Regions from separate parts of the Streptococcus sp. 27098_8_91 genome, predicted to be linked through region 1. Evidence: predicted binding sites of a transcription regulator. Region 1 holds the regulator's gene; each other region holds the start of a gene.
The links. Region 1 encodes Rex, which represses fermentation and respiration genes when NADH is low (regulators of the CRP and FNR family bind a similar motif). Its sites were predicted from a motif close to TTGTGAANTANTTCACAA; they were not measured.
Positions count from the first base shown of each region.

Region 2: a site for Rex is predicted at 1,247-1,264, ahead of O3611_RS07570 (zinc-dependent alcohol dehydrogenase family protein). Genes of this name have one in related genera too.
Region 3: a site for Rex is predicted at 1,842-1,859, ahead of adhP (alcohol dehydrogenase AdhP). Genes of this name have one in related genera too.

Region 1 covers NZ_JAPVZN010000002.1:196,075-199,357, reverse strand. Annotated here, with positions in the region: gene radC (DNA repair protein RadC) at 1-233, shown strand, start outside; gene O3611_RS02830 (gamma-glutamyl-gamma-aminobutyrate hydrolase family protein) at 257-946, opposite strand; gene O3611_RS02825 (redox-sensing transcriptional repressor Rex) at 962-1,603, opposite strand; gene O3611_RS02820 (DUF4649 family protein) at 1,685-1,900, opposite strand; gene O3611_RS02815 (DUF1831 domain-containing protein) at 1,910-2,257, opposite strand; gene O3611_RS02810 (cysteine desulfurase family protein) at 2,262-3,283, opposite strand, start outside.
Region 2 covers NZ_JAPVZN010000007.1:119,109-122,391, reverse strand. Annotated here, with positions in the region: gene nagA (N-acetylglucosamine-6-phosphate deacetylase) at 51-1,202, shown strand; gene O3611_RS07570 (zinc-dependent alcohol dehydrogenase family protein) at 1,341-2,399, shown strand; gene O3611_RS07565 (DUF1033 family protein) at 2,537-2,914, shown strand; gene comGA (competence type IV pilus ATPase ComGA) at 2,972-3,283, shown strand, end outside.
Region 3 covers NZ_JAPVZN010000008.1:54,364-57,646, reverse strand. Annotated here, with positions in the region: gene O3611_RS08055 (PTS sugar transporter subunit IIB) at 1-280, opposite strand, end outside; gene adhP (alcohol dehydrogenase AdhP) at 720-1,739, opposite strand; gene O3611_RS08045 (gamma-glutamylcysteine synthetase) at 2,107-3,283, shown strand, end outside.

The DNA of each region.
Region 1 (3,283 bases):
GAAGTATTGCTGAACCACGGGAAATTCTCCACTATGCTTTAAAGCATATGGCAACATCTGTGATACTGGTTCATAATCATCCATCTGGTGCTGTCATGCCGAGTAGAAATGATGACCATGTTACGAAGCTTGTCAAAGAAGCATGCGAATTAATGGGTTTGGTCTTATTGGATCATCTTATCGTCTCACATTCCGATTATTTTAGTTACCGTGAGAAGACGGATCTGGTATAAAAAACCTGTATATGATACAGGTTTTACAATTCATTGATGACATAGTCGAAAAGTGTTTTATCTTTGGGACGATTTTCAAAGAGAAATTCTGGATGCCATTGAACACCGAGGTAAGGGAAACCATCCGTTGTTGTAACAGCCTCGATAATTCCATCTTTAGGATCATGAGCTACAACCTTGAGATTTGGAGCTAGGTCCTTAATACTCTGATGGTGGAAAGAGTTGATATGGGAGATTTCTCCATAGATATCTCGAAGAATAGTATCAGGCTCGGTGACTAAACGTTGAGTTGTATACTCGGCTGAAGTATCCTGCCAATGGTCTTCAATATCTTGATAAAGAGTTCCTCCCATAGCCACATTAAAGAGCTGGGTGCCTCGACAAACAGAAAAAATCGGTTTCTTCTGTTTAATGGCTTCTTTTATAAGAGCTAGCTCAAAAATATCTCTCTGAAGGTGGTAGTCATCGCTATCGATCGTTTTAGATTCACCATAGAACTTTGGATCGACATTTTGTCCACCAGTTAAAATGAGTTTATCAATCAAGCCAATGTAGTAACTGGCCATTTCTTGATCACCAATTGGTAGGATAATGGGAATTCCCCCAGCTTCCTTGACTCCTTCAACAAAGCCCTTTGCAGCATAGCTCATCATCAGCTCATCATCAGGATGAGCTTTTTCGTTTCCTGTAATCCCAATAACTGGTTTTTTCATAAATGCTTTCGCTTTCTAATCCTCTTTTCTCATGAAATAGAGGAGAGTTTGCAATTCACTAGTTAAATCCACATATTGAGCCACCACATCTTTTGGTAGTTGGAGATGAACGGGTGAAAAGCTTAAAATTCCTTTAATACCTGCTTCTACAAGGAGATTAGCTACTTCTTGTGACTTGACACTCGGTACAGTTAAGATTGCAGTTTTAACATCTGCATTCTTTATTTTATCCTTGATTTGGGAAATTCCATAAATTGGGATTCCATCAGGGGTTTTCGTCCCAACTTCAGGATGATCATCCAAATCAAAAGCCATAATGATTTTCATTTTGTTTCGTTCGTGGAAACGGTAGTGAAGGAGTGCATGCCCCATATTACCAATACCCACCAACATAACATTTGTAATAGAATTATCATTTAGAAGATCAGCAAAAAACGTCATTAGTTTTTTGACATCGTAGCCAAATCCACGGCGACCAAGTTCACCAAAGTAGGAAAAATCTCGTCTAACAGTAGCAGAGTCAATACCAATGGCCTCGGCAATTTGTTTTGAGTTGGCTCTTTCAATTTTTTCTGCATGAAACCTTTTAAAGATACGATAATAAAGAGAAAGTCTCTTTGCTGTTGCTTTTGGAATAGCAGACTGTTTTTCTTTCACAAAATCACAACCTTTCTAAATACTATTTTATAGAAAGATTGTGAAAAAATCAACAAAAATAAGAAAAAACTAAGAAAAATCTTAGCTTATCTTTGTAAAATCATAGTGAGATAGAAAACGATAGAGATTTCCCAGAAGCCCCTGATAGATTTCTTTTCCATTATAGGTCAGAGAAGTAATAACAGTAGTATCTGGAAGAGTCACACAGCCTGAAAGTGATAGCATGAGTGCTTCATAATCTTCGTATTCTAAAACGCGATCGACTTGATAGGTATCTTTGTAAATTAATCGAAACATGATTGCCTTCTATCTTTCGCTTTTAGTAAAGACATCACGTTCAACAAGACTATCCATCAAGAAGTAAAATTTCTCTTGGTGGATATGAGTTTCTTCTGACTTAAAGATATCGACTAAACGTAGACCAAATTTATCAGTGATGTTGATTTTTGCACCTGTTAAGTCTTTGTTGATGATAATCTTAAGTTGGAAACCTTCCCCACTATTTGGAACTTTTTCAAGAAGACGCGTTAGTTCATAGTTACCAACCTTAGTTTCAAAAAAAGTGTTATCTTTTAGAGTGAACTTTTTGACGGTTGGGCTAAGTGTGTAATTATAACGGCAATTTTTAAGACTAATGGTTTTTTCGAATGCCATTGAGTTAACCTCCAATGATTTCTTTTAGAGTTTGTGCGAGAGTGATTATTTCTTGCTCTGTATTTTGAGGTGAAATGCTGATGCGAACGGATTCGTGTAAGCGAGGAGAGTCTTCACCGTAGAAAGCCTGAAGAACATGACTAACCTGAACGACACCTGCGGTACAAGCAGAGCCAGTTGAAATAGAAATACCTTCAAGATCTAGACGAAGGAGTAGTAGATCATTACGTTGACCTGGGAATCCAATATTAAGGACATAAGGTAGCTGGTCTTTTCCTTGGTTGAGGTAATAGTCTGTTCCAGCAATTTCCTTTAAGAATGTTTCTTTTAGTTTTTGAACCTTTTTAAAGTTTTGTTCTTGGTTTTCAAGATCATCCTTTAAAGCTGCTACCATTCCCACAATGGCAGGAAGATTTTCTGTTCCTGCTCTTTTTTTCTGCTCTTGATCGCCACCATGAAGGTAGGAGTCAAAATCTGTAGATGCAGCATAGAGAAAACCAACTCCTTTTGGACCATAAAATTTGTGTGCAGAAGCGCTAAGAAAATCAATTCCCAATTTTTCGGGAAGAATCTCTAATTTACCAACTGCCTGAACCGCATCGACATGATAGACGGCTGGATGATTTTTTAGAACTTCCCCAATTTCAGCAATAGGTAAAAGTGTACCAGTTTCATTGTTTGCAAACATAGTAGAAACAAGAATGGTATCTTCACGCAGTGCATTTTTGACCTGGTCTGCAGTAATTTCTTGATTTTCAGGCTGTAAAATAGTCACTTCAAAACCGAAATTTTCAACCAAGTATTTGATGGGTTCTAGAACAGCATGGTGCTCAATCGCAGTAGTGATAATGTGCTTTCCACGATTTTGATGGCGAAGGCAGTAGCCGATGATAGCAGTATTATTGCTTTCAGTACCACCAGTGGTAAAGAATATATGTTGTGGCTTTGTTCCTAGTAAACTTGCTAGTTCTTGACGAGCTTCTCGTAATAGTTTACCTGCTTGGCGCCCATGTCCATGAATACTAG
Region 2 (3,283 bases), on a different contig from region 1:
ATGTAATTGACATAATAAATAGTAGATTATTTCTTAAGGGGGTTATCATTATGCCTAAGTATATTAAAGCTGATCAATTTTTCTATCCACATGGTATTCGTCGTGGAGGTTATTTAGAACTTATTGATGGCAAGTTTGGTAAGCATGTTGAAGAGATTTCGGATGATGCAGAAATTTTAGACTACTCTGGTTACAGCATTGCACCTGGTCTCGTTGACACCCACATTCATGGTTTTGGTGGTGTGGATGTCATGGATAATAATATTGAAGGAACTCTTCATACGATGAGTGAAGGTCTTCTTAGCACAGGTGTTACTAGTTTCCTACCAACTACACTAACTTCATCATACGAACAATTGCTGGCTGTTACTGAAAACATTGGTGCACGCTATCAAGAAGCATCTGGTGCTAAGATTCGTGGTATCTATTTTGAAGGGCCATACTTTACTGAGGAATTTAAAGGAGCTCAAAACCCTGCTTACATGAAAGATCCACGTATGGATGAGTTCCGCGCTTGGCAGAAGGCTGCTAATGGTCTTCTTAATAAAATTGCTCTTGCACCTGAACGTGATGGGGTTGAGGACTTTGTACGTACTATTACTGGTGAAGGTGTAACTGTTGCTCTGGGTCACTCTAATGCTACATTTGATGAAGCTAAAAAAGCTGTTGATGCCGGGGCTAGTGTTTGGGTTCATGCCTATAATGGAATGCGTGGCTTAACACACCGCGAACTTGGTATGGTTGGTGCTATGTATGAGTTACCACACACTTATGCAGAATTGATTTGTGATGGTCATCACGTGGATCCTAAGGCTTGCGAAATTCTTCTTAAACAAAAAGGAACTGAAAATATTGCTCTTATTACCGACTGTATGACAGCAGGTGGTTTGCAAGATGGCGATTATATGTTAGGTGAATTTCCAGTTGTAGTTGCAAATGGGACTGCTCGCCTTAAATCTACAGGTAACTTGGCAGGTTCCATTCTCAAACTAAAAGATGGTCTCAAAAATGTAGTTGAATGGGGAATTGCAAATTCTCATGAAGCAGTCATGATGGCTAGTCTGAATCCAGCTAAATCAGTTCATATCGATGACGTCTGTGGACAAATCCGTGAAGGCTACGATGCTGACTTTATCGTTCTTGATAAGGATTTGGAATTGGTAGCAACTTACCTTGATGGTGAAAAACGTTATCAAGCATAATCTAAAAAGTAGAAACGACTTTAGTTTCTACTTTTTTAATAATTTTGTTATTTTTTTCACATATTACTTGATTTTCTGTTTGAAAAGGCTTACAATCATGATATAAACAATACAAATAAAAAAACGGAGGTAAGCTTTATGAAAGCCTATACTTATGTTAAACCAGGACTTGCTTCATTTGTTGATGTTGACAAACCGATTATTCGCAATCCAACAGATGCTATTGTGCGTATCGTTAAGACTACTATTTGTGGTACAGACCTTCATATTATTAAAGGCGATGTTCCTGCTTGTAAGAGTGGAACTATCTTAGGACATGAAGGAATTGGTATTGTAGAGGAAGTTGGAGCAGGAGTTTCAAACTTCAAAAAGGGTGATAAGGTTTTAATTTCTTGCGTTTGTGCATGTGGCAAGTGTTACTATTGTAAAAAAGGAATCTATGCTCACTGTGAAGACGAAGGTGGATGGATTTTTGGACATTTGATTGACGGTATGCAAGCAGAATATCTTCGTGTGCCTCATGCTGATAATACTCTTTATCATACTCCATCTGACTTGTCTGATGAAGCCTTAGTTATGTTATCTGATATCTTGCCAACTGGCTATGAAATTGGTGTCTTAAAAGGGAAAGTTGAGCCTGGCTGTAGTGTAGCTATCGTTGGTTCAGGGCCAGTTGGGTTGGCAGCTCTTTTGACGGCACAATTCTATTCACCAGCTAAATTGATTATGGTGGACCTAGACGATAACCGTTTGGATACTGCAGTTTCTTTCGGTGCTACTCATAAGATTAATTCTTCAGACCCTGAAAAAGCAATACAAGAAATTTATGATTTGACAGATGGTCGAGGTGTAGATGTCGCTATTGAGGCGGTAGGAATTCCTGCAACGTTTGATCTCTGTCAAAAGATTATCGGTGTAGGTGGAACAGTAGCCAACTGTGGTGTGCATGGTAAACCAGTTCAGTTTGATTTGGACACTCTTTGGATTCGTAACATTAATGTTACTACTGGGTTGGTTTCTACCAATACAACTCCTCAGCTTTTGAAAGCCTTAGAAAGTCATAAAATTGAACCTGAAAAATTGGTAACTCATTATTTCAAACTTAGTGAAATAGAAAAGGCCTATGAAGTATTTAGTAAGGCCGCCGATCATCATGCAATTAAAGTGATCATTGAAAACGATATTTCAGAAGGTTAATCTTGTTTTTAAATCCAGTTATTCGTTTTAGAATAGCTGGATTTTTTGAAAATGTTATATAATTCGTGAAAATGAGCAAAATTCTTTCATTGTTCTCAAAATTTCGCTATAATATACGGTACAAAGGAAGTTAATCTATGTATCGAGTTATAAAAATGTACGGAGATTTTGAACCGTGGTGGTTTATAGAAGGCTGGGAAGACGACGTCATTGCGAGCAAAAAATTTGATAACTATTATGACGCCTTGAAATATTATAAGTCTTGTTGGTTTGAGTTAGAAAAGGAGATTCCTCTTTACAAAAGTAGGGGAGACTTGATGACTATTTTTTGGGATCCAGAAGATAAACGCTGGTGTGAAGAATGCGATGAATTTCTTCAGCAATATCATTCCTTGGCTTTGTTGGAAGATGGTCAAGTCATTCCTGATGAAAAATTTAGACCTGGTTACGAAAAGCAGACTGGTTTAGAAATCCACCGTACTTGTCGCATAAAAAAAGAAGAAACAATTTTTTAATGAAGTTGTTTCTTCTTTTTTATATTTTCTTCGAATAGTAAGAATGAGGAGGAAGATATGGTACAAATACTTGCACAAGAATTGATTACACTGGCCAAAAAACAGGGAGCCCAGGACATCTATTTTATTCCTAAAGAAAAGATTTACGAGCTACATATGCGAGTTGGAGATGAGAGACATTTGATTAGCACCTATGACTTTGAAAAGTTGGGGGCCGTCATTAGTCATTTTAAGTTTATTGCGGGGATGAACGTTGGAGAAAAACGCCGTAGTCAGCTTGGTTCCTGTGATTATCAGCATGATGGTAAGCGTTCTTCACTACGTTTATCGACGGTAGGAGATTATCGTGGTCATGAGAGTCTAGTTATC
Region 3 (3,283 bases), on a different contig from region 1:
CTGTGATGATGGCAAATTTACGCTCAGGGTTTTCTCCCATTACGCGGCTAGCTTGGTTAAATGGAGACCCACTCCAAAGGTCAGCCAAGACTAGAACCTCATCTTCTGCGTCAAATGCAGCCACAGCATTGTTGAACTTGGCGTATAAATCATCTGGACCTTCGTTTGGCATAAAGGTTACAACTTGAACCTTTTCTTGTTCACCAAAGATCATAGATCCTGACTGATGAATACCCGCGGCAAATTCACCGTGGCTCGCAATAATGATTCCGATACTCATTATTGTTATTCCTCCTTATAAAATGTTTGACTCTTAGTTTAAGAAAACTTTAAGACTCCTTAAGTATAAATCGTTTTCATCAAAAAATCAACTAATTATAATAAAGAGTGAAAAAAATCTCAAAGCTTTATCTTTGCAGATATTGATATATGAACTTTTTGTAAAATCGTCTATAAAATGGTAAAAAAATTTAATATAAAAAGTGGTAGTGCAGAAGTGGACCAACCAAATCTCGGTAACTTAGTTCCAGCCTCTTTTACTTCACTCAACCATTGGATGCTGAAAGAATGTGGATAGAAAAATGACGTTTTCTTTAATGGTGTTATTGAGCATTTAAAAAAGAACTTTAAGTTCGATTAGTTGCTATGCCAAAATTTTATTGCTAAAAAACGAGGTGGGGTCTACTGTCCCTACCTCGTTTTATTATTTATTATTTATCTTAATGAGTAAAGTCTAGAACCATGCGACCTTGGATGGTACCAGCAGCCATTTCATCAAAGACAGCAATGGCATCTTCGACAGGCCGTTTTTGAACAACTGGAACAACGAGACCTTCAGCACCAAATTGGAAAGCTTCTTCCAAATCTTTACGTGTACCAACAAGGGAACCGATGACCTGAATACCGTCAAGAACTGTTTTGACGATGCTAAGATCCATCATTTCAGATGGGAGACCGACAGCTATTACACGACCGCCTGCACGAACAGAGTCAACTGCTTGGTTAAAGGCAACTTTTGATACAGCTGTTACGACAGCTGAGTGAGCACCACCGTTTGTCTTTTCTTTGATAAGGCCTGGAACATCTTCGACTTCAAGACCATTAATCACGATATCAGCACCAACTTCTTTAGCTAGGGCAAGTTTATCATTGTTAATATCAACTGCGATAACGTGTGCGTTGAATACTTTTTTCGCGTATTGGACAGCCAAGTTACCAAGGCCTCCAGCACCATAGAGGACAACCCATTGGCCTGGTTCAACTTTTGCTTCTTTGATAGCCTTGTATGTAGTAACACCGGCACAAGTGATAGAAGAGGCTTGGGCTGGATCGAGACCTTCTGGAACCTTAACGGCATAATCTGCAGTTACGATACATTGTTCTGCCATACCACCATCTACTGAGTAGCCAGCATTTTTTACTGTACGGCAAAGAGTTTCGCGCCCAGTTGTACAGTATTCACACATACCACAGCCTTCAAAGAACCAAGCTACGCTGACACGGTCGCCAACTTTGAGACTTTTAACATCAGGGGCGATTTCTTTTACGATACCGATACCTTCGTGACCGAGAACGCGTCCTGGAACTTTACCAAAGTCACCATGGGCAACGTGGAGGTCAGTGTGGCAGACACCACAGTACTCAACTTCTACAAGAGCTTCCCCAGTTTCGAGTGGACGGAGAACTTTTTCTTCAATAGCAACACCAGTACCTTCTGGATTTACAACAACAGCTTTCATAGCTATCCTCCTTGATTAGTCGTTGAGGTGCAGAGGAAAAGGGGCTTGGCTTGACTCATGATTCAAGTGAAGTCGAATTTGAACTGCCCTCTTTTTGTCTATATGTGAATTATATCACTATATTTAATATAGTACAAGGGATTTGATGAAAAAACTATGTAATCGCTTAACCGGTTGATGAGACTGTGAAAATTGAACAATGATATCTGATGTATTGGCATGGATTTCATATAAAGAGGAAGTTATTGGGGCTAAAATCTAGGGAGCGAGCTTGCAAACAGACTTTCTAAGATCCTTCTCTAGGACTTTTTGGTATAATAGAGAGTAATTTGTTTTCTAGTATGAGAAGTTATAATGAGAGGTATCTATGTCCCCTTCAATTCAGTTGTTAAAAGACCGCTATTTAAAAAATATCAAAGAAAATCCAGAACTCTATATCGGTATTGAGTTGGAGTTTCCTATCGTTCATGTAAATGGACAAGCTACCGATATTGAAGTCAGCAAAGAATTGATGCACTTTTTGGTTGGTGCTCTCGGTCTGGAAGTTGAAAAGGAAGACCAGGATGGCAATCCAATTCAACTTGTAGAACCGATCAGTCAAGACCGGATTTTGTTTGAGGTTTCCTATACGACCTTGGAGTTTGCCTTTGGCAGAGTCCAGAATATCCAAGAGGTCGACCAACGCTTTCAAGCTTATATGAAGGTGATTCAGGAAAAGCTTGGGGAAAAGGATCATGCGATTCAGGGTTGGGGGATTCATCCTAACTGGAATATCAATGATAATCTGCCTGTCGCTTATCAGCGTTACCAGATGTTGATGGACTATCTGAAGATGGGCAACAATCAGGAGTCCGTTTCTTTGCATGACTTTCCAGCCTATGGTGCATTTATCTGTGGGAGTCAAGTTCAGTTAGATGTCTCGAAGTCAAACTACTTACGAGTTATCAATGCTTTCACTCAGCTTGAGGCAGCCAAAGCTTTCTTATTTGCCAATTCTGAGTTTTCGGGAGCAGACTGGGATACTTTGATTTCACGAGATATCTTTTGGGAAAAATCCATGCATGGGATTTATCCAGAAAATGTTGGTGTCAATGATAGACTCTTTAAAGATGAGGATGATTTCTTTGATTATCTAGACCGCTCTGCGATTTTTACAGCAGAACGAGATGGGGAAACCTACTATTTTTCTCCGATTCGGGCTAGAGATTATCTAGCTACTGAGGAAATTTCGGCCTATACTCTAAATGGAAAAGAAACTCTGTTTGTTCCTCAAGAGAAGGATTTTCAAACGCATCGTAGTTACCAATATCAAGACCTAACAACTCGAGGAACGGTCGAATTTCGTAGTGTTTGTACGCAACCCCTAGACCGCACTTTTACTTCGGCAGCCTTTCATCTAGGTTTGTTGGTGAATCTAGACAAGCTTGAAACATACCTAGAAACAGCACCTTTCTTTGAGAGATTTGGTTGTGACTACAAATCTTTGAGACGCCAGTTTTCTAAGAAACAGCTTTCAGATGAGGAGACAGCTGGAATTGTTCAAT